DNA from 3 places in the Mesorhizobium sp. CA6 genome. Region 1 is predicted to be linked to each of the others. Evidence: predicted binding sites of a transcription regulator. Region 1 holds the regulator's gene; each other region holds the start of a gene.

Region 1 (7,913 bases):
GCGTCGACTCTACCCCAACGGACCCTGTTTTCGGCGATGGCCAGGCCATGATCCGCTCTGGCTTACAGGCAACGCACTCTCGTCCGGATTTTATTTCCCGGCGGCCGTCATCCGGCCGCCGGGATAAATTTTGTTTCAAAAGTCAGACAAGTTGCTGATTTCCGCGGCAAACTCCGTCCGGCCCTTCGAGGCCGCTGCGGAACCCTTCCGAGCATCCTCGTCCAGACGTTACCGGGCTGACACGAAACTGTCATGCGACTGTAATAATCGAGGGCTATTGCGCTGACCGGGCGCCGATACAACGGGTGCCGAAAGACCATCTTCCGAACAGGAGCAGGCCACATGAGACATTTCATCCGCTCTGCGGCCGTTGCAATTGCAATGGCTGCGGCATCAACCCTTAGCATGGCCGCCGCGATGGCAGCCGACATTTCCGGCGCTGGCGCCACCTTCCCCTATCCGATCTACGCGAAGTGGGCCGACGCCTACAAGAAGGAGACCGGCATCGGTCTCAACTACCAGTCGATCGGCTCCGGCGGCGGCATCAAGCAGATCAAGGCCAAGACCGTCACCTTCGGCGCTTCCGACGCGCCGCTGAAGGGCGAGGATCTCACCTCCACCGGCCTCGCGCAGTTCCCGATGGTGATGGGCGGCATCGTGCCGGTCGTCAACCTCGAAGGCATCAAGCCGGGCGAGCTGGTGCTCGACGGTCCGACGCTCGCCGACATCTTCGCCGGCAAGATCACCAACTGGAACGACGCGGCGATCAAGAAGCTCAACCCCAAGATCAAGCTGCCCGACCAGGCGATTGCCGTCGTCCACCGTTCGGACGGCTCGGGCACCACCTTCAACTTCAGCTACTACCTGGCCGACGTCAGCGCCGACTGGAAATCGAAGGTCGGCGTCAACACCGCGCTTGAATGGCCGGTGGGCATCGGCGCCAAGGGCAATGAAGGCGTCGCCAACAACGTGTCGCAGACCGGCGGCGCGATCGGCTATGTCGAATACGCCTATGCCAAGCAGAACAAGCTGACCTACACCGACCTGATCAACAAGGACGGCAAGAAGGTCGAGCCGACCGCCGCCGCGTTCTCGGCCGCTGCGGCCAATGCCGACTGGAGCTCGCAGCCGGGCTACGGCGTCATCCTGGCCAACCAGGCCGGCGCCGAATCCTGGCCGATGACCTCCGCCACCTGGATCCTCGTCTACAAGAAGCCCGACGACGCCGCGGCGACGACCGAAGCGCTCAAATTCTTCGCCTGGTCCTATGCCAAGGGCGATGAGCTGGCCGCCGGCCTGGACTATGTTCCGATGCCCGACGCGGTCGTGAAGAGCGTCGAGGAAATGTGGAGCAAGGACATCGTCGACGCGAACGGCAAGCCGCTCTACTCCGGCATGTAATTCCCGCAAAATAAGGAGGGCGTCTACGGCGCCCTCCTGTCTCTTTCGAAATGCGAGGGGCTAAATGACAGCCGTTTCCGAAGCCGCGACATCGTCCGCCCTGCGGACCAGAGAAGCGACGGTGCGCCGCTTCGCCGTCACCGACATGGTTTTCCGGACGGCGACGCGCCTTTCCGCCATCCTCGTGCTCGTTCTGCTCGGCGGGGTCGCGATCTCGCTGGTCGCCGGATCGTGGGAGGCCCTGTCGAAGTTCGGCTTCTCCTTCCTGACCACCGAATCCTGGAACCCGGTCACCGAGAATTTCGGCGCGCTCGCGCCCATCTACGGCACCATCGTCACCTCGGCCATCGCCATTCTTATCGCCGTGCCGATCGGCATCGGCATCGCCGTCTTCCTGACCGAGCTTTGTCCGCGCCCGCTCAGGCGTCCGATTGGCATCGCCGTCGAGCTGCTCGCCGGCATTCCCTCGATCATCTACGGCATCTGGGGCCTGTTCGTCTTCGCGCCGTTCCTGCAGACGACGGTCCAGCCCTTCATCATCTGGCTGTTCAAAGGCATCCCCGGCCTCGACAGCCTGTTTGCCGGTCCGCCCTACGGCATCGGCCTGCTGACCTCGTCGCTGATCCTCGCCATCATGGTGCTGCCTTTCATCACCTCGATCACCAAGGACGTGTTCGACACGGTGCCGGCGGTGCTGAAGGAATCGGCCTACGGCATCGGCTGCACGACCTGGGAAGTGACCCGGCGCGTGACCATCCCCTATACCCGCATCGGCATCATGGGCGGCGTCATGCTCGGCCTCGGCCGCGCGCTCGGCGAGACGATGGCCGTCACCTTCGTCATCGGCAACGCGCACCGCATCAGCGCCTCGCTGTTTGCGCCGGGCACGACGATCTCGGCGACCATCGCCAACGAATTCACCGAAGCCGACGGCAACCTCTATACATCCTCGCTGGTGTCGCTCGGCCTGATCCTGTTCATCATCACCTTCATCATCCTCGCGCTCGCACGCTACATGCTGCTGCGCATCGATAGCCGCACGGGAGCCTGACCGATGTCGACTGCCGCATCGCTTCACCAAAGCCGCAAGCGCAAGAATGCCGTGATGATGACGCTGTGCGTCGTCGCGGCGGGCATCGGGCTGGCCTGGCTGGCGCTGATTCTCGGCGCCCTGCTCTACAAGGGGCTCTCCGGGGTGTCGCTCTCCGTGTTCACGGAAATGACGCCGCCGCCCGGCGATGCCGGCGGCCTGCTCAATGCCATCTACGGCAGCATCGTCATGACGATCATCGGTATCGTCGTCGGCACGCCGATCGGCGTGCTGGCCGGCACCTACATGGCCGAATACGGACGCTTCTCGAAGCTTACGACGGTGGTGCGCTTCATCAACGACATCCTCTTGTCGGCGCCTTCCATCATCATCGGCCTGTTCGTCTACGAGCTGATGGTGCGGCCGATGGGGCACTTCTCGGCGATTGCCGGCGCGGTCGCGCTGTCGATCCTGGTGATCCCCGTCGTGGTGCGCACCACCGAGGACATGCTGAACCTTGTGCCCAACGCGCTGCGCGAAGCAGGCACCGCCATCGGAGCACCGCGCTGGGTAGTGATCCGCTCGGTTGCCTATCGCGCGGCGCTCTCCGGCATCGTCACCGGCATCCTTTTGGCGATCGCCCGCATCTCCGGCGAGACGGCGCCGCTTCTCTTCACCGCGCTCAACAACCAGTTCTGGTCGAGCAATCTCAATGCGCCGATGGCCAGCCTGCCGGTAACCATCTTCCAGTTCGCTCTCAGCCCCTACGAGGAATGGCAGCAACTGGCCTGGACGGGCGCACTCATAATCACCCTGACGGTTCTCGGGCTGAGCATCATCGCCCGCAGCCTAACCGGACGCAGAGAGGACAGATGAAACCGATGTTGTCCACCGACCTGAACGCAGCCGATACGACCGTCGAGAAGGCCAAGATCGAGGTCAAGAACCTCAATTTCTACTATGGCCAGTCGAAGGCGCTGAAGGACATCAACCTGTCCCTGCCCGAGCGCAGCGTGACCGCCTTCATCGGCCCGTCGGGCTGCGGGAAGTCGACGCTGCTGCGCGTGCTCAACCGCATCTACGAGCTCTATCCGAAACAGAGCGCCGAGGGCCAGGTGCTGCTCGACGGCAAGAACATCCTCGACCGCTCGCAGGACCTCAACCTGCTGCGCACCAAGATCGGCATGGTGTTCCAGAAGCCGACGCCGTTCCCGATGTCGATCTACGAGAACATCGCTTTCGGCGTCAGGCTCTATGAGAAGATCAGCAAGGCCGAGATGGACAGCCGCGTCGAGCAGGCGCTGAAGCGCGCAGCACTCTGGAACGAGGTCAAGGACAAGCTCAACGCCAGCGGCCTCAGCCTCTCGGGCGGCCAGCAGCAGCGCCTGTGCATCGCCCGTACCGTTGCGGTGAAGCCCGAGGTCATCCTGCTCGACGAGCCGGCCTCGGCGCTCGATCCGCTGTCGACCGCCAAGATCGAGGAACTGATCGACGAGCTGCAGGCCGACTACACGATCGTCATCGTCACCCACAACATGCAGCAGGCGGCGCGCGTGTCGCGGCAGACCGCGTTCATGTATCTGGGCGAGCTGGTGGAGTTCGACCGGACCGAGAAGATCTTCACCTCGCCCCGCGAAAAGCGCACGCAGGACTACATCACCGGCCGCTTCGGCTGAGCTCATACGAGGACATCATCATGGCCGAACATACCGTCGCTTCCTTCGACGAGGATCTGAGGCAGATCAGCCGGCTCATCAACGACATGGGCGATCTCGCAGCCTCCATGGTCGGCGCTTCGACCAAGGCCCTGCTCGAGACCGACAATGCCATGGCGCAGCGCGTCGTTTCCGACGATGCCATCATGGACGCGCGCCAGCGCGAGCTCGACGACCGTGCCATCACGCTGATCGCCAAGCGCCAGCCGATGGCCGACGACCTGCGCAACGTGGTCGGCTCGATCCGCATGGCGGGCGACCTCGAGCGCATCGGCGACCTCGCCAAGAACATCGCCAAGCGCGTCGGCTCGGTCGGCGTCAGCGCCGCGCCGCGCGACCTCACGCATTCGATCGATTCCATGGCGCAGCTGGTGCTGATCCAGGTCCAGGCCGTGATCCAGGAATATACGGTGGGCGACGCCACGGCGCTGGCCAAGCTTCGCAACGACGACGAGCGCATCGACGTCAAATACACATCCGTCTTCCGGGAGCTCCTGACCTACATGATGGAAGACCCGCGCAACATCACCGCCTGCACGCATCTTCTGTTCTGCGCCAAGAATCTCGAGCGCATCGGCGACCATGTGACCAACATTGCCGAGAACGCCTATTATGTGCTGACCGGCACGCAATTGCCCGCGAATCGTCCCAAGCAGGACGAGACGACAATGTCGGCGCCGGCGGCCTGACGAAGGGTATCTGCCAATGATCGCGCCACGCATCATGGTGGTGGAGGACGAGGAGCCGCTTGGGGTGCTGCTCCGCTACAATCTCGAATCCGAGGGTTACCAGGTCGAAGTGGTGACCCGCGGCGACGAGGCCGAAATCCGCCTTCAGGAAAACGTTCCCGACCTGCTCGTGCTCGACTGGATGGTGCCGGCGGTTTCCGGCATCGAGCTCTGCCGGCGCCTCAGGATGCGGCCCGAGACCGAGCGGCTGCCGATCATCATGCTGACGGCGCGGGGCGAGGAAAGCGACCGCGTGCGCGGCCTTTCGACCGGCGCCGACGACTATCTGGTCAAGCCGTTCTCGACGCCGGAGTTCATGGCGCGCGTCAAGGCACTGCTGCGCCGCGCCAAGCCGGAGGTGCTGTCCAGCGTGCTCAAGGTCGGCGACATCGTGCTCGACCGCGAGTCGCACCGTGTCTACCGCAAGAAGAGCGAGATCAGGCTCGGCCCGACCGAGTTCCGGCTGCTGGAATTCATGATGCGTCATCCCGGCCGGGTGTTCTCGCGCAGCCAGCTGCTCGACAATGTGTGGGGCGAGACGATCTATATCGACGAACGCACCGTCGACGTCCATGTCGGCCGCCTGCGCAAGGCGGTCAACAACGGCCGCATGCCGGATGTCATCCGCACCATCCGTGGGGCTGGTTACGCGATCAGGGAAGATTAGGAGTAAGGCGCCGAGCCGCTGACGGATTCTGTCTCCAGCATCGGATCGCGTGCATTGGCGATTAGTCGAGACGCTTGTGCTTCGTCATCCACGGGCGGAGCAAGGAGCGCAGCGACGCAGCGCAGACCCGAGGATCCATTCCGTGATGTCGATGCGTTGCGACAGTCCAGAATTCTGTGCCGCTGCGCTCGACGCGTGAGGTAGCGGCATGGATTCCAGGGTCTCCGCGACGGAGCTTCGCTCCTGCTCCGCCCTGGAATGACGAAGCTGCGGGGCCTTCCCTTCGCTAATTTCAAGCGTCTGCTGCTGTCCCCGGACCTCTTCAAGGCTGCCTCAGGCCACGTTCTTTCCCGTCCCCGCTCTTGCCTGGCCTCCCGGCGCGAAAATCTCCTGGTCGACGAAGGTCAGCGCGCGCATGGCGCAGCCTTCGCGGATCAGCGGCAACTCGTTCGGCTCGGTGTCGAAGGAGATCGATTCGGAGTGCTGGCCGCCGGCCGTCTGGGCGATCGCCTCGCGCAGCGCCGGCTCGATCAGGTCGAAGGCGGCCGCGCTGACGCCGACCATTGCGACGGGCGCCGGGTCGATGAGGGCGAACAGGCTGCCGAGACTGAAACCAAGCGCTTCGCCGGCCCGGCGGTAAGCCTTCCGTTCGGGGCCGTCCCTCTCGCGCGCCTTCGCGGCAAGGGCCCGCATGTCGGCGTCGCCGACGTCGACCGGCTCGGCGTCCTCGCTCATTTTCATGGCGCTGCGCCAGATCGCGTAATTGCCGGCATATGCCTCGACGCAGCCGCGGCGGCCGCAGCGGCAAAGCGCCCCGCCCGGGCGGTGGATCATGTGGCCGAACTCGCCGCCGGAGGAATGCGTGCCGGTGAACAGCGCACCTTTGAGCACGAGACCCATGCCGATGCCGTGCGACAACAGGATGGCGATGAAGTCGTCACGATAGCGCTCCGGGTCGCGCCATTGCAGCGCCACCGCCATCATGTTGCAGTCGTTCTCCATGGTGGCGGAGATGCCGAACTCCTTCTCTAGGATGTCGGCGAAAGGAATGTCGGTCAGCGGCGTTATCGGCGACCAGAGCATGGCGCGTGCATTAGAATCGGTGATGCCCTGAATGCCCATGGCGATGCGGGCGACGCTGCCAACGTCGAGGTCGGGATCCTGCAGCCGGCGCCGCACGATCGCCACGCATTCGCCGATCAGCTCGTCGCGGGGCATGACAAGCGTGTCCAGGCGCTGCTGCTCCTCGGCAACAACCTGACCGGCATAATCGATCACGGCGACCGACAGGAAGTTCAGCGACAACACCACGGTCAGCACCGCGGCGGCTTCAGGGTTCAGCGCCAGGCCGATCTGCGGCCGGCCGCGCTTCAACGCCGTCGGCTCGCTGGCCTTGCTTTCGGTGAGAATGCCCTCCTGGATCAGGTCGGCGGAGATCGCCGAAATGGTCGAGTGGCTGAGCCCGGTGGTGGCGGCAATTTCGGTCCGTGATGGCTGACCGGCGCGGCGTACCGCCGAAATCACCATGGCGCGGTTGCGCCGGCGCAAATCGTCGTGGCGGATTCCGACCGACATCGTTTCGCACGTCCTCCCCGGTCATCGCGGCCTTGTGATAATGCCATGGCCTGTCGCTGACACGCTAGGGATTGTGGCAGAAGCCAGGGGCCATGTCATTATTTATTGCGGATACCGAAAAAAATGCCTGAGCCCGTCAAAACCCATCAGAATCTCGGTTGACAGCGCTGTTGTGCTGGACCACTATTTTTTTGAGGCTCGAAAAAAAGCCTCTGTGCCGGCCTTCGGGCCAGTCTGGGTCGCGCCGCACGGGCGCAGGGAGGATATCATGAAGAAATTTGCAGCCGCCATTCTGGCGGGCGTTGCCATGTCGCTGACGCTGGCGTCTGTCGCCGAGGCGAAGGACAAGGTGATCGGCGTGTCGTGGTCGAATTTCCAGGAAGAGCGCTGGAAGACCGACGAAGCAGCGATGAAGGCCGCCATCGAGGCCGCCGGCGACAAGTATATTTCGGCCGACGCGCAGTCCAATCCGGGCAAGCAGCTGACCGACGTCGAAAGCCTGATCTCGCAGGGCGCCAACGCGCTGATCATCCTGGCGCAGGATGCCTCGGCAATCGGCCCGGCGGTGCAGAAGGCGCTCGATGAAGGAATCCCGGTCGTCGGCTATGACCGCCTGATTGAGAACAAGGACGTGTTCTACCTGACCTTCGACAACAAGGAAGTCGGGCGCATGCAGGCCCGCGAGGTGTTCAAGGCCAAGCCGGAAGGCAACTATGTCTTCATCAAGGGCTCGGGCTCCGATCCGAACGCCGACTTCCTGTTCGCGGGCTCCATGGAAGTCCTGAAGGACGCCATCG
Region 2 (7,913 bases), on a different contig from region 1:
GATGGCGCTGCGAAGCAGCGACGGATTGGGGGAACCACCTGGCAGTCAAGCCTCAGGTCGATCAGTCACGCAGTCACAGAAGATGTGTGCATAGCGTAGACCAAGCGGGGAGAGGAAGCGCCTGCTCTAAACCGCCTTGATCAGCCGCAGCAGGCCCAGCATTTCCACGAAAGTCCCTTTGCGGAACGCGATATAGGTCGGCTCCTCGATGCCATGGAAGCGGCGCTTGAAGGCCGCCTGGCCCTGCAGGTTGAAGCGCGAGCGGTTGACCCAGGGCGAGTTGTAGGCGCGCTGGAAGGTGCCGCGCCAGAAGCTCGATTCGGCGAAGCCGCTCGGCTCGATGTCGAGCAGCGGCGAGAGGCCGAGCGTCACCTGTGAGACGCCCTCCTCGCGAAAGCGGTCGACGGCGAATTTGGTCAGGCCGATCTCGGCATGTGGCGTCGCATCGACCTGTTTGCGCTTGAAGGAGGTGGTGTAGCCGATGACCTTGCCGTCGCGAAACAACGGGTCGAAATCGAGGATGGCGAGAAGCCGGCCTTCAGGTCCGTGCAGGAGGAAGCGCCGCATGTCGGAGCCGATCTCTTCGGAAAAACGGCGGTTGAGAAAACCCATTTCCCAGCGCTTGATGATGCGCTCTTTGCGCCAGTCGGCGGAAAGCTGCTTGATCTCGTCCTGCAGCCCGTCGCCCTTGTCCTCGGTGAGGGTAAAGCCCTTCTTCGTCAGCCAGCGCTCGGAATAGCGCACGGTCTCGTTGCGCTTGCCGGAAAAATCATGCGCAGGCAGCGGCAGCCTGGTGTCGATGCCGAGGCGATTGACCTGGTAGCCGAGGCCGGCGAGCACCTTGGCCGTGTCGGCGCCGACCTGGACGAACCAGGGGCTGCCTGCGGTCTCGACGAAGCGCTTGATATAGGCCGGACGGTCGGCCGGGTCTGCCACCGGATCGCCAAGCGCGAAATGATGGCTCATCTTGGTGCCAAAGGCGATGTAGCCGTCGCCATCGCTGAAATAGGACAGTTTCTGCTGCACCGCCGTCGAATAGGCGAGCGAGAAATCGCCGTAACGGCGCACCAGCGCCAGGCGTTCGTCGTCCGTCAGGTCGCGTCGCGGGACCTTGGGCGCCACGGCATCGAGAAGCCTGTCGAAATAGATGCGCAGGGGCGCCATGAGCTCCGCGTGCCAAGAATGGATGACCTGCCGCCCTCAGGTCGCGAATCGCTGGCGACCGCTGCGGGCCGCGTGCGTCAACGCGATATAGGATGCAATTGACCGCGAATGAAGGGCAAACGTCCGAAGGCGGTGCTGTCGCTCATCGGCTGCCGCAACGGACATGCGAAAGATCGGCTTGATATTTTCCATACATTGTTATATATCAAGTTATCAATATGCGACGAGGCTGCTATGGAAGACGTTCTCCGATCCCTCGGCTTTCTGTGCCTCGGCAGCCGGATGAAGCGTATAGGCGAGCAGTTGCAGGCCGACACGCAGCGCGTGCTCGACCGCCTGGACATGCGCATCCAGTCGAGCCAGTACCCGCTGCTCGCCGCGCTCGACAGGCTGGGCCCGCTGCCGGTCGGCGAGCTGGCCCAATCCTTGGGCATCGCCCAGCCCGGCGTGACGCGCAGTGTGGCGCTGCTTGCCGAACTGGGGCTGGTCGAGGTCAACCCTTCGCAAGACGACCAGCGGCGCAGGATCGTTTCGCTGAGCCGCAACGGCCGGCGGCTGGTCGACCAGGCGAAGCGGGAGATCTGGCCGAGCATCGAGAATGCCGTGGCGGATTTGTGCGCCGATCTTTCCGGGCCGCTGCTCGGCCAGCTTGCGGCGATCGAGGATCGTCTTGCCGCAACACCGCTCCATCGCCGCGTCGAAAACGCCAAGCTGGCCGCATCATGAAACATGTTCTCGACCGCCCCATCTGGAGCGCGCTTGCCACGCGGCACCAGGCTTTCGCCGAAGGCGGCGACCTTGCCAGGCGATATCGTCCGTCGATCGTGCCTTTCGCTGCCACTGCCGCCAACGATGCGGACAGCCTGCAAGCTCTGGCCGGGCTTCTCCCGTCGGGCGAAACAGCCATCCTGGTTCAGGCGGATGAGATCGCCCTGCCGCCGGAAATCTCCGTGATCTCGGCAGCGCCGCTGGTGCAGATGATCGCCGAAGCGCCGATGCCATCGGCGTCCGATGAGCGCATCCGGCAGCTGACAAAAAGGGACGCGGCGGAAATGCTGGCGCTCGCGTCTCTTACCAGGCCCGGCCCTTTCACGCTGGAGGCGCTGAGCCTCGGCGATTTCTGGGGCATCAGGATCGACGGCCGGCTGGCGGCGATGGCCGGCGAGCGCATGAAGCAGCCCGGCTACAGCGAGCTCAGCGGCGTGTGCACACATCCGGATTTCCGCGGCGGCGGCCTTGCCCGCCTGCTGTCGGTGTTCGTCGCCGGCCGGATCGCGGCACGCGGCGAGGTTCCATACCTGCACGCCTATGACAGCAACGCTGCGGCGATCAGGCTTTACGAGTCCATCGGCTTCCGCTTGAGAAGCAAGATGAACATGGCCATGGTCCAACGCGCGGAGTGACGAAAGGGAGGATTTGATCGAAATCCTCCCTCTCGACGTCTCAGCTACAAGAGGTCACACCGCGATCTTGCCGCCGCCCTGCTTCGTAATCGCAACGACGGACGGCCGCACCGGCATGTCCGGCTTGAAGTCCGGCCAGCGGGTCGACGGGTCCTCGTAATAGGACGGGCGGCCGAACCCTTCCCAGTCCTCGCCACCGTCGCCCGGGTGCTGGACGGCGACGAAAGCCGTCTGGTCGTCGGGCGCGAACAGCGGACCGCACATTTCGGCGCCGATCGGCACGCGGAAGAACAGTTTCGACGTTGCCCGCGCGGCACCCTCGGTATCGACGGCCCAGAGGCCGTCGGTGCGGCCGGTGGCCTTCGGGCCCTGGCCGTCGGTGGCGACCCACAGGCGCCCGGCGGAATCGACGGCGCAATTGTCCGGCATGCCGAACCAGCCATGGGCGGTGGTCGCGGTCGAGAAAGTGGCGCCGACATCGGCAACGGACGGATCGCCGCATTTCAACAGCACTTCCCATTTGCCCTTGGTGGCGGCGAAATCGCCGCCGTCCTCGACGATCTCGATGATGTGGCCGAAAGCGTTCTCGGCGCGCGGATTGGCGGCGTCGACCTGCTCGGCCTTGCGCTTGGAATTGTTGGTCAGCATGACATAGACCTTGCCGTTGCCGGCATTGGGCTGGATGTCCTCCGGCCGGTCCATCTTGGTGGCGCCGAGCAGGTCGGCGGCGCGGCGCGTCTCGATGAGAACGTCGGCCTGGGAAGCAAAACCGTTCTCCGCCGTCAGCGGGCCTTGACCGAAAACGATCGGCATCCATTCGACCGAGCCGTCCTCGGCGAATTTGGCGACATGCAGCGTGCCGTCGTCGAGCAGGTTCATGTTGGCGGCGCGGTCATTGGGGTTGAACGTGCCGGCGGTGACGAATTTGTAGATATAGTCGAAGCGCTCGTCGTCGCCGAGATAGAAAACGACGCGGCCGTCCTTGGCGACGATCGACTCGGCACCCTCATGCTTGAAGCGGCCCATGGCGGTGCGCTTTCTAGGCACCGAGTTCGGATCGTTGACGTCGACCTCGACGATCCAGCCGAAGCGATTGGGCTCGTTCGGCTCCTTGGCAAGGTTGAAGCGGTCGTAATGCGCGCCCCACTCATAAGCGCCTTCCGGAATGCCGAGGCGCTTGTAATTAGCGGCTTCCTTGTGACCCTCCGGCAATTCGCCCGAGAAATAGCCGTGGATGTTCTCCTCGGCCATCACATAGGTGCCCCAGGGCGTGACGCCGCCGGCGCAATTGTTGAGCGTGCCGAAGACCTTGGTGCCGGACGGGTCCGCATTGGTCCTGACGCGGTCATGGCCGGCGACCGGGCCGGACAGCGCCATCTCGGTGGTCGACATGATGCGGCGGTTGAGCTTGCCGTCGCGCACCACTTGCCATTTGCCGCCTTGCTTGCGGATCTCGACGATGGTGCCGCCATGCGCGGCCATCTCGACATCGACCTGCTCCTTCGAGAGCGGCGCCACCTCGGCCTTCTTCTTGCCGTCCTTCTCGACGACCGAGACGATGCCGGGGAACATCAGATGCGGGTTGGTGTATTCGTGGTTGACGACCAAAAGGCCGTGCTCGGCCGAGCCGTCGATCGGAATATAGCCGACATAGTCGTTGTTGTAGCCGAACTGTCTTGCCTGGGCTTCGGCCGACTGCTTCAGCGGATCGAAGTCGGGGGAATCGGCAAACAGCGGATCGCCCCAGCGCAACAGCACGTCGGCGTCATAGCCGGGCGCGACATGGTGCTTGTCGTCGATGCCGGCTTCGAGCTCGTCGAACTTGAAGGCCGAAGCCTCAGCGGCGCGCGCCTCGTCGGCCGCAATCAGCGCCAGCGGGCTGACGGTGGCGGCGATGGCCGACACGGCCAGCGAACCCATGAGAAAGCCGCGGCGCGAGAAACGCGCGGCGATGATCTCGCCCATGGTGCTGTTGTCGGTCGGGTTGACCGGCGGGCCGTCATTTTCCTCGAGCTGGCTGGTCCGGAAACGGGTCTCAGGGGTCACGGTCATGAGTTTGTCCTCTGGCTTCTGAGTGGCTGGGGATTTTGACCTTTCGACCCCTAAAGCGCGCCCATCACATTTTCGTGACACTGCCGTGATAGAACCGCAATAGTTGTTTGCCGGCTCGCGGCGGCTTTTGCGACACCCGGCTTCAGTCCCTTGAGCGCCCGCGCTTCGCTGCGGTCAGCTTGACGGCATCGCCCGCTTCGGAAACAAGGGCTGGCCGGCGTGGCGACGGCGCTTCAAAAAAGGGACGGCAAGGTGAGTTTCTGGGGACTGGCGCAGCTCGGCATTTCGACCGTGATATTCCTGCTGGCGGCGACGGCGGCCAAGCAATGGGGGATGGCGCCGAGCTTGGCCAAGCTCCTTTTGACGCTGGCGCTCTACTCGGCCGGCAATCTGATCATGCTGAGACTGGTGCGCGAGTTCGGCATGTCGGTATCGTTCAGCCTATCGGCGGTGATCCAGCTCGTCGCGGTCAATGTCGTGGCGCTCGCCTTCTTCGGCGAACGGCTCAATGCCTTGCAGGCGATCGGCATGGTGCTGGCGATCGCCGCGGTCGCGCTGATCACGCTCGGGCCCTATATGCAGCGGCTGTAGCTGGACCTGAGGGCTCGAATGAAATCGACCGCCAACGCGCTCCTCAACAGGTTGGAATTCCCGGTGCTGCTGGCTGGGCTGGTGATCGCCGGCGGGCTGTGGGGCCTGGTGGAACTCATGGAGGTGGCGCGCGCCACGACGCCGCATACCTTCGATACGGAGATCCTGCTCGCCTTCCGCCGCGCCGGGCAGCCGGATAGCCCGATCGGCCCGCTTTGGCTGGAGGGCGCGGTGCGCGACATCACCGCGCTGGGCAGCACGGCCGTGCTGGCGCTGATCACGACGGCGACGATCGCCTATCTGCTCCTGATCCGCAGGCCCTCGACAGCCCTGTTCATGTTCGCGGCCGTCGCCGGCGGGCAAGCGCTCTCCAGCCTGCTCAAGCTCGAGGTCGACCGGCCGCGGCCCGATCTCGTCTCGCATCTCGTCACCGAGACCTCGCTCTCATTCCCCAGCGGGCATGCCATGCTGTCGGCCGTGACCTATCTGACGCTAGGCTCGCTGGCGGCCCGCTTCCTGCCGGACCGGACGACCAAGGTCTTCGTGCTCGGCTTTGCTGTGCTCACCACCGTGCTGGTCGGCGCCAGCCGCGTCTATCTCGGAGTGCATTGGCCCTCCGACGTGCTTGCAGGCTGGTGCGCAGGTTTTGCCTGGGCCATGCTGTGCTGGCTTGCGGCGCGGCTGCTGCAGCGACGCAAAGTCGTCAAGGATAGCGAATAACCGATGTCCCATCTACATAAATGACGCTTGAAACATCACTATGCTTGTATTATCCATTGATATCGCAGACTCAGACAAAGGTTCTGGCCGATGATCACTGCTGCGCAGATGCGCGCCGCAAGGGCGTTGGCCGGTATCGACCAGCGAACGCTTGCCGAGCGCGCCGGCGTTTCGCTTCCGACGATACAGCGTATGGAAGCGAGCGAGGGCGTCGTGCGAGGCGTCGTTGACACGCTGATGAAGGTCATCCATGCCCTCGATGAGGTCGGGGTGGAATTGATCGGCGAGAACCAGACCAGCGAACGCGGCGGCAGGGGCGTGCGCCTCAAGGCCACCGTGGCGCAGAACCCGCAGGGCTGAGCCGCAACCGTGTCCGTCTCGGGAACCGTTGCCGGTTTTCGGGCAGCGATGCGGCGTCGCAACGGTTTTATCGCGACGGCGACCGCCGACGTCCAGCCGACGATCCCGCCGCCCTGTGGAGCGGAAGCAGTTCATGGATCAGGCGCGGCGGGCAATTCACCACCAAGCACGGCCGACCTTCGCCGAGCTGTTCACACCAAAGCTGGTGACGGTGCTGCGCGAGGGCTACCACCTCAAGCAGCTGAGGGCGGATGTGATCGCCGGCCTGACAGTCGCCATCGTGGCGTTGCCGCTGTCGATGGCGATCGCGATCGCCTCGCATGTGGAGCCCGAGCGCGGACTGTTTACGGCGATCATCGGCGGTTTCATCGTCGGCACGCTTGGCGGCAGCCGTTTCCAGATCGGCGGGCCCGCCGGCGCCTTCATCGTGGTCGTGGCCTCGACGGTCGACCGGCACGGTGTCGACGGACTGATCCTGGCAATGCTCATGGCCGGCGTCTTCCTGCTCGCGGCCGGCTATCTCAGGCTCGGCGCCTATGTGAAGTTCATTCCCTATCCGGTGACGGTGGGTTTCACTGCGGGCATCGCCATCATCATCCTGTCCAGCCAGTTGCACGACCTGTTCGGCCTGACGCTGCCAGGCAAGGAGCCAGGCGACCTGCTGCCGCGGCTTATCGCGCTCGGCAAGGCGGCCCGAACGGCAAATCCGGCGGCCATTGCGCTCGCCGCGCTGACGATAGGGATCATCGTGGCCATGAAGCGCTGGCGCCCTTCGTGGCCGGGCCTCCTGATCGCGGTGACTGCGGCCTCGCTGGCGACGACGCTTCTCGGTCTTCCCGTAGAGACGATCGGAACGCAATTCGGCGGCATTCCGCGGATGTTACCGGATCCGGCTCTTCCGGCGCTGGATGCGCAGAAGCTCGTCTCCGTGGTGCCCGACGCAATTTCCTTCGCTCTGCTCGGAGCAATCGAATCGCTGCTTTCCGCCGTGGTCGCGGACGGTATGACCGGACGACGGCACCGCTCCAACTGCGAACTGGTGGCACAGGGCATCGCCAATATCGGCTCGGCGCTGTTCGGCGGGATCTGCGTGACTGGACTGATCGCGCGCACGGCGACCAACATCCGCGCGGGCGCGCATGGACCGTTGTCGGGAATATTCCATTCCGCCTTCCTGCTGCTGTTCATGCTGGTGGCTGCGCCGCTTGCCAGCTACATCCCGCTGGCGGCGCTCGCCGGGGTGCTGGCCACGGTGGCCTGGAACATGGTGGAGAAGCCCGCCTTCCTGGCGCTGATCCGATCGTCCTGGGGCGACGCCCTGGTGCTTCTGGTCACTTTCGGACTTGTCATCTTCCGCGACCTCACCACCGGCATCGTGATCGGCTTTGCGCTGGGCGCTCTGCTGTTCATCGGGCGGATGGCGCGTTCGGTCGAGGTGGAGGCGCATGTCCCGCCGGTGATGGAGGACCGCGCCGACGACGCAAATGGCGGGCGCGTTGCCTATGACCTCGCCGCCGCCACCGATCCTGATACTGTCATCTATCGCATATCGGGGGCGTTCTTCTTCGGCGCTGCGGCAACGATCGCGACCGTGCTGGACCGTATCGCCGACCAGCGCAGGAA
Region 3 (7,913 bases), on a different contig from region 1:
GACATCACCTCTTTCGCCAAATCCGTCGGCGGCTGCCCGGCCAATATTTCCGTCGGCACGGCAAGGCTCGGCCTGCGCTCGGCGCTGCTGACGCGCGTCGGCGACGAGCAGATGGGCCGCTTCATCCGTGAGCAGCTCAAGCGCGAGGGCGTCTCGGTCGACGGGCTGAAGACCGACAAGGAGAGGCTGACGGCGCTGGTGCTGCTTTCGGTCGAGAGCGAAGGCGTCTCGCCGATGATCTTTTACCGTTCCGACTGCGCCGACATGGCGCTGGCCGAGGAGGATATCGACGAGGCCTTCATCGCCTCGGCGCGCTCGGTGGTCGTCACCGGCACGCATTTCTCGCGGCCCAATTCCGATGCAGCCCAGCGCAAGGCGATCCGCCTGATGAAGGCCCGTGGTGGCAAGGTGGTGTTCGACATCGACTACCGCCCGAACCTTTGGGGCCTTGCCGGCCATGCCGAGGGCTTCGAGCGCTATGTCAAGTCGGACCGCGTCTCGGCGCAGCTGAAGACCGTGCTGCCGGATTGCGATCTCATCGTCGGCACCGAGGAAGAGATCATGATCGCTTCCGGCGCCGACGATTGCCTGAGCGCGCTGAAGACGATCCGCGCGCTGTCCTCGGCCACCATCGTGCTCAAGCGCGGCGCCAAGGGCTGCATCGTCTATGACGGCCCGATCAGCGAGGACCTCGAGGACGGCATCGTCGGCAAGGGTTTTCCGATCGAGATCTACAATGTGCTCGGAGCCGGCGACGCCTTCATGTCGGGCTTCCTGCGCGGCTGGCTCGGCGGCGAGAGCTTTGCCACCGCCGCGACCTGGGCCAATGCCTGCGGCGCCTTCGCCGTGTCGCGCCTGCTCTGCGCGCCGGAATACCCGACCTTCGAGGAGCTGCAGTTCTTTTTAAAGAACGGCAGCAAACACCTGGCGCTGCGCAAGGACGAGGCGATCAACCACGTCCACTGGGCAACGACGCGGCGGCGCGACATCCCCTCGCTGATGGCTTTGGCCTGCGATCATCGCGTCCAGTTGGAAGACGTGGCGGCCAGGGTTGGCGCCGACGTTGCGCGCATCCCCGATTTCAAGGTGCTCACCGTCAAGGCGGCGGCAAAGGTCGCCGCGGGCCGCGACGGTTATGGCATGCTGATCGACGAGAAATATGGCCGCGACGCCATGTTCGAATTCGCCCGCCATCCCTTCGCCTGGCTCGGCCGCCCGGTTGAGCTTCCGGGATCGCGGCCGCTGCGTTTCGAGTTTTCGCAGGATATCGGCTCGCAGCTCACCGAATGGCCTGTCGACCATTGCATCAAATGCCTATGCTTCTATCACCCGGACGACCCGGAAGCGCTGAAGAGCGAGCAGCAGCAGAAGCTGCGCGCGCTGTTCGAGGCGGCGCGGAAGGTCGGCCGCGAACTGCTGGTCGAGATCATCGCCGGCAAGCATGGCAAGCTCGACGACACCACCATTCCGCGCGCGCTTGAAGAGCTCTATGCGCTGGGCATCAAGCCGGACTGGTGGAAGCTCGAGCCGCAGGCTTCCGCAGGCGCCTGGGCGAAGATCGAACAGGTGATCGTCAGGAACGATCCTTGGTGCCGTGGCGTGGTGCTGCTCGGGCTGGAAGCGCCGCAGGACGAGCTGGTCGCGGCGTTTGCCGCCACCGCCAATGCGCCGATCGTCAAGGGCTTTGCCGTCGGCCGCACCATCTTCGTCAACGCCGCCGAACGATGGCTGGCCGGCAGGATGTCGGATGACGAGGCGATCGCCGACATGGCCGCGCGTTTCGAGCAGTTGACCGAGGCATGGCTTGCCGCGCGCGGCCGCAAGGCCGCATAACAAGACCGCTGAAGGACTGCGGAGGAGACACCATGAGCAAGACAATCCGCCTGACGATGGCGCAGGCGCTGACCCGCTTCCTCAGCGGGCAAATGACCGAGATCGACGGGAAGAAGGTGCCGATCTTCGGCGGCGTCTGGGCCATCTTCGGCCATGGCAATGTCGCGGGCATCGGCGAGGCGCTCTACCAGGTCCGCGACGAGCTGCCGACTTTCCGCGCCCATAACGAGCAGGCGATGGCGCATGCCGCGATTGCCTACGGCAAGGCGAACTTCCGCCGCCGCTTCATGGCCGCGACCTCTTCGATCGGCCCCGGCGCGCTGAACATGGTGACGGCGGCCGCGCTCGCGCATGTGAACCGGTTGCCCGTCCTGTTTTTGCCCGGCGATGTCTTCGCCAACCGCCTGCCCGACCCCGTGCTGCAGCAGGCCGAGGATTTCTCCGACGGCACGGCGAGCGTTAATGACTGCTTCCGGCCCGTATCGCGCTATTTCGACCGCATCACCCGGCCGGAGCAGATCATCCCGGCACTGAGTCGCGCCATGCAGGTGCTGACCGATCCGGCCGAATGCGGCCCGGTGACGCTGTCGCTCTGCCAGGACGTGCAGGCGGAGGCCTATGATTATCCCGAAAGCCTGTTCGCCGAGCGTGTCTGGACACCGCGCCGGCTGCGCCCGGACCGCAACGAGCTGGCGGCAGCCGTCGCGGCGCTGAAGGGCGCCAAGAAGCCGCTGGTGATCGCGGGCGGCGGGGTGCTGTATTCGCAGGCTTCGGACGAGCTCGCCAAGCTGGCGCAGGGCGCTGGCATTCCGGTCTGCGAGACACAGGGCGGCAAATCCTCGTTGCCCGACAACCATCCGCTCAACATGGCCGCCGTTGGCGTCACCGGCACGTCGGCCGCCAACCGGCTGGCGGAAGAGGCCGATGTCGTGCTTGCGGTCGGCACCAGGCTGCAGGATTTCACCACCGGCTCCTGGGCGCTGTTCAAGAATGCCGGCCGCACCATCATCGGCCTGAACACGCAAGGTTTCGACGCCGGCAAGCATTGGGCGCTGCCGCTGGTCGCCGACGCGGCCGAGGGCCTTGCCGAGCTGTCCGCCGCGCTGAAGGGCTGGAAGGCGCCGGCCGCGTGGACCGACAATGCATTGAAGGGCAAGACGGAGTGGCAGGCCGCCGCCGCCAAGGTGACGGCCTCGACCAACGCCGCCTATCCGTCCGATGCGCAAGTGATCGGCGCCGTGCAGCGCGCCATGGGCTCGGGCGTCACGATGCTGCATGCCGCGGGCGGTCTGCCCGGCGAATTGCACAAGCTCTGGCAGGCCGGCGCGCCGGGCTCCTACCATGCCGAATACGGCTTCTCGACCATGGGCTACGAGATCGCCGGCGGGCTCGGCGTCAAGATGGCGAAGCCCGACCAGGAGGTCGTCGTCATGGTCGGCGACGGCTCCTATCTGATGCTCAATTCCGAGATCGCCACTTCGGTGATGCTTGGCCTGAAGCTCACCATCGTTTTGCTCGACAATCGCGGCTATGGCTGCATCAACCGGCTGCAGATGGCGACCGGCGGCGCCAACTTCAACAACCTCTTGAAGGACGCCCGCCACGAGGTGATGCCTGACGTCGACTTCGCCGCGCACGCGGCAAGCTTAGGTGCCGTGGCCGAGAAGGTAGCGTCGATCGCCGAGCTGGAGACGGCACTGGCCAAGGCGAAGAAGAATGACAGGACGACGGTGCTGGTGATCGACACCGATCCGCTGGTGTCGACCGAGGCCGGCGGCCATTGGTGGGACGTCGCCGTGCCGGAAGTCTCGTCGCGACGCGAAGTCAACGCCGCGCGCAAGAAATATGAGGAAGCTGTGGGCAGCCGTAAGGGCTGAACCGGCTCGCAACGAACCGACATTGGAGTGACGACTTGAAAGCCAAACTGGGCATGTCCCCCATCGCATGGTGGAATGACGATCTCGTGGAATTGAGCGATGACGTGTCGCTGGAAGAATGCCTGCGCCAGTCGCGCTCGGCCGGCTTCACCGGTATGGAGATGGGCCGCCGCTTCCCCAATGATCCGAAGGTGATGCTGCCGATCCTGAAGGAGGCCGACGTCACGCTTTGCGGCGGCTGGTTCTCAGGCACGCTTGTCAACGAGGACATCTCCCGGAACAAGGACCGCATCCAGCCGATGATCGACCTGTTCAAGGCGGTCGATGCGCCCTGCATCGTCTATGGCGAGGTCGGCCGGTCCATCCAGGGCGACCGCTCCAAGCCTCTGGCCACCAAGCCGAAACTTTCCGCCGACGAGATGAAGGCTTATGGCCGGCGCGTCACCGAGTTCGGCGAGTGGTGCGCTGAGCAAGGCATGCCGCTCTCCTACCATCACCACATGGCGGCGGTGGTCGAGACCGAACCGGAGCTCGACGCCTTCATGCGCAACTCCGGCGAAGGCATTCCGCTGCTGCTCGATGCCGGCCATCTCGCCTTTGCCGGCGGCGACGTGCTGCGCGCCATTGACAATCACCACAAGCGCATCAACCACGTCCATGTGAAGGATGTTCGCATGGGCGTGATCGACAGGCTCGACCGCACGAAACAGTCCTTCCTCGACGCCGTGGCGCTCGGCGCCTTCACCGTGCCGGGCGACGGCTCACTCGACTTCGGGGCGATTGTCCAGCGTTTCGCCGATCATGGCTATGAAGGCTGGTTCGTGGTCGAGGCCGAGCAGGATCCGAAGAAGAACCCGCCGCTCAAGATGGCCCAGGTCGGCCACAAGGAACTTATGCGGGTGATGACGGCCGCCGGCTATACGGTCGAGACGCAGGGTTTTCCGGCCTGAGCAGTGGATTAGTCGGGGCGCCCGGTTTATCCGTTGTGCTTTGGGCAAATCCTGGATTGGCGCGATGAAAGACTATGAGCATCCCTTCTTCCGGCCGCTGTGGCGCCGTATCGCGGTCGTCGCGGTCTGCCTGGTCTGGTCGGTGATCGAATTCGCGTCCGGCACGCCGTTCTGGGGCGTCATCGCGCTGGGCTTCGCCGGCTATGCGGTGTGGCAGTTTTTCTATCTCTATAAGCCGATTGAGGAGAACAAGGCCGAACCCGGACCGAAGGAGTGACTAATTCATGGCTCAGAAGCGTCTACGGATCGGATACTGCGTGCATGGCGGATCGCATGCGTTGGCGATTAGCCGAAACGCCCCTCGCTTCGTCATCCTAGGGCGCAGCAAGGAGCGCAGCGACGTAGCGCAGACCCTAGGATCCATTCCGTGACTTCGAAGCAGCCGCTGCGGTACAGAATTCTGCTCCGCAGCGCCCTTCGATTGAGGTAACGGCATGGATTCTAGGGTCTCCGCTACGTCGCTGCGCTCCTGCTTCGCCCTAGAATGACGAAGTTTGGAGGCCTCGGCCAATCTCGAAGGTTGTGCTGGTTCTGTCAGCCGGCAAGATCTTTGATCCGCAACCAACGAAGGCCAACGGAATAGGAGAGACAAAAATGTCGAAACTGCTCGTCAAGGCCGACAAGGGCCACGGCCATGTCGCTCATGTCACGCCGCAAAGCGCCGGCTGGACCTATGTCGGTTTCGACCTGCATCGGCTTCGTCCGGGCGAGACGGTGTCCGGCAAAACCGGCGAGCGCGAGGTCTGCCTGGTGTTCGTCACCGGAAAGGGCAAGGCATCGGCCGGCGGCAAGGATCTCGGCCTGCTCGGCGAGCGCATGTCGCCCTTCGAAGGCAAGCCGTGGTCGGTCTATGTGCCGCAAGGCGCCGACTGGTCGGTGACCGCCGATACCGAGCTGGAACTCGCCGTCTGCTCGGCGCCTGGCCTCGGTGGCCGTCTGCCGGTGCGCGTCATCGGACCTGACGATCTCGGCCAGGAGGTGCGCGGCAAGGGCACCAACACGCGCTACGTCACCAACATCCTGCCCGAGGGCAAGCCGGCTGATTCGCTGCTGGTGGTCGAGGTGATCACGCCCGGCGGCCACACGTCGAGCTATCCGCCGCACAAGCACGACCAGGACAATCTGCCGGCCGAATCCTATCTCGAGGAGACCTATTATCACCGCCTCAACCCGCCGCAGGGCTTTGCCTTCCAACGCGTCTACACCGATGCCGACCGCAACGGCGTGCGCGAGCTGGACGAGGCGATGGCGATCGAGGACGGCGACGTCGTGCTGGTGCCCAAGGGCTATCATCCCTGCGCCGCCTGCCACGGCTACGATCTTTATTACCTCAACGTCATGGCCGGACCGAAGCGGACGTGGAAATTCCACAACGCGCCCGAGCATGAATGGCTGATGAAGGCCTGATCGACACGCCGGCAAAGCCGTTGGTCCAGCCCGGAAAAATCGTCGGCTAACGAGCTCCGTGCTGGACTTGCCTTCGAAAACCCACGAAAGCTTCGTCAATCCGTCATGGAAATCACCTATGGCAGCGGTTCCGGTGCATGTCGCCGCAAGCGCTCCGGCGTTTGGGCCACGACTTGCCAAGACAATGACTTGAAGCGCGTCGCATATTCCTTTGGGGCGCGCAGCGCGCTTGACGAGGAACGCCCATGCGCTACGCGATCTACTACACCCCGGGGCAGGACGAGAAGCTGGCGCGCATTGCCGCCAACTGGCTGGGCCGCGACCCGTTTGGCGCGGCGACGCGGCCGGTCGAGGCCGTAGGCGATCTGTCGGCCGCGGAAGTCGCTTTCCATACTGCCTCTGCCCGGCGCTACGGATTCCACGCGACCCTGAAAGCGCCGTTCCGGCTGGCGCCGGACGAGACGGAAGCCTCGCTGCGCGCCGCGCTCGACGCTTTCGCCGAGGCGACGCCGCCTGTGATCATCCCGCGTCTGGTCGTCGGCCAAATCGACGGCTTTTTCGCGCTGGTGCCGGAAGCGCAGTTCGCGCCGCTCAACGATTTCGCCGGCGAGGTGGTGCGCGCCTTCGATCCGTTCCGCGCGCCGCTGACCGAGGCCGAGATCGAGCGCCGCAGCCCCGATGCGCTGAAGCCGGACGAGTTTCGCAACCTTTGCCAATGGGGCTATCCTTACGTCTTTGACACGTTCCGCTTCCACATGACGCTGTCGGGGCGGGTCGGGCCACAGGAAAGCCCACGTCTTCGTGCAGCGATCGACGGCCTGTTCGCCGACGTGCTGCGGCAGCCCGTGCCGGTGGATGCGCTGACATTGTTCGTCGAAAGCGAGCCCGGCGCCCCGTTCATGGTGCTTTCCCATCATGCGCTTGGCCGCAGCCCCGCCCGCAAGACCGCATAGGACGGATCCGCGGAAACGCTGAACCGCCCTATCTTTTTGTTTACGCAATTCCGGACGGAAAACCGCAAAGCACTTTTCCTGGAATTGCTCTGAAACGACTGCTTGAGATAGGACCGCCCGAGATGACCGCCGAAACCGTTCTCACCAATGCCCGCATCGTGTTGCCCGACGAAATCGTCAAGGGCTCGCTGTTGTTGCGCGACGGCCTGATTGCCGCCGTCGAGCCCGGTGCCGTCCGCGCCGGCGAGGACATGGGCGGCGATTACATCATCCCGGGTCTCGTCGAGCTGCACACCGATCACCTCGAAGGTCATTACGCGCCGCGCCCGAAAGTGCGCTGGAACCCGATCGCCGCCGTGCTTGCCCATGACGCCCAGGTCGCGACCGCCGGCATCACCACGGTGCTCGACGCCCTGCGCGTCGGCATGGACGAGGATGCCGACCTGAAATCCGACGACGTTCGCAAGCTGGCCGACGCCATCGAGGACAGCGTGCGCCAGGATCGGCTCAGGGCCGACCATTTCATCCACCTGCGTTGCGAGGTCTCGGCGCCGGACTGCCTCGAGGCTTTCGCCAATTTCGAGACCGACGAGCGGGTTAAGCTCGCCTCGCTGATGGACCATGCGCCCGGACAGCGCCAGTTCGTCAACCTCGAGACCTATGCCTATTACTACCAGCGCAAGCTGAAGCTGACGGACCGCGACTTCCAGAAATTCTGCGAGAAGCGGATGGCCGAATCGGCCCGCAATTCCGGTCCGAACCGCGTCTTCATCTCGGCCGCCTGCCAGGAGCGCGGCATCGTGCTGGCGAGCCATGACGACGCGACCGCCGGC

Evidence for each region. The regulator PhoB, encoded in region 1, activates phosphate uptake and scavenging genes when phosphate is short. The targets are predictions, from matches to a motif close to TGTCATNNANCTGTCAT.
Region 2: a site for PhoB is predicted at 4,683-4,699, ahead of LB526_RS24355 (PhoX family protein). Genes of this name have one in related genera too.
Region 3: a site for PhoB is predicted at 6,218-6,234, ahead of LB526_RS20805 (DUF1045 domain-containing protein). Genes of this name have one in related genera too.

Annotation. Positions count from the first base shown of each region.
Region 1 is NZ_JAIUHI010000007.1:15,880-23,792, reverse strand. Features, by position in the region: gene pstS (phosphate ABC transporter substrate-binding protein PstS) at 343-1,401, shown strand; gene pstC (phosphate ABC transporter permease subunit PstC) at 1,466-2,452, shown strand; gene pstA (phosphate ABC transporter permease PstA) at 2,456-3,307, shown strand; gene pstB (phosphate ABC transporter ATP-binding protein PstB) at 3,304-4,107, shown strand; gene phoU (phosphate signaling complex protein PhoU) at 4,128-4,835, shown strand; gene phoB (phosphate regulon transcriptional regulator PhoB) at 4,852-5,541, shown strand; gene LB526_RS12105 (ROK family protein) at 5,875-7,116, opposite strand; gene xylF (D-xylose ABC transporter substrate-binding protein) at 7,385-7,913, shown strand, end outside.
Region 2 is NZ_JAIUHI010000018.1:80,287-88,199, forward strand. Features, by position in the region: gene LB526_RS24340 (phosphatidylglycerol lysyltransferase domain-containing protein) at 127-1,164, opposite strand; gene LB526_RS24345 (MarR family winged helix-turn-helix transcriptional regulator) at 1,399-1,890, shown strand; gene LB526_RS24350 (GNAT family N-acetyltransferase) at 1,887-2,567, shown strand; gene LB526_RS24355 (PhoX family protein) at 2,622-4,619, opposite strand; gene LB526_RS24360 (hypothetical protein) at 4,872-5,210, shown strand; gene LB526_RS24365 (phosphatase PAP2 family protein) at 5,229-5,930, shown strand; gene LB526_RS24370 (helix-turn-helix domain-containing protein) at 6,021-6,290, shown strand; gene LB526_RS24375 (SulP family inorganic anion transporter) at 6,424-7,913, shown strand, end outside.
Region 3 is NZ_JAIUHI010000014.1:1,291-9,203, reverse strand. Features, by position in the region: gene LB526_RS20830 (bifunctional 5-dehydro-2-deoxygluconokinase/5-dehydro-2-deoxyphosphogluconate aldolase) at 1-1,833, shown strand, start outside; gene iolD (3D-(3,5/4)-trihydroxycyclohexane-1,2-dione acylhydrolase (decyclizing)) at 1,866-3,710, shown strand; gene iolE (myo-inosose-2 dehydratase) at 3,746-4,660, shown strand; gene LB526_RS20815 (DUF3329 domain-containing protein) at 4,725-4,937, shown strand; gene iolB (5-deoxy-glucuronate isomerase) at 5,315-6,127, shown strand; gene LB526_RS20805 (DUF1045 domain-containing protein) at 6,373-7,080, shown strand; gene LB526_RS20800 (alpha-D-ribose 1-methylphosphonate 5-triphosphate diphosphatase) at 7,203-7,913, shown strand, end outside.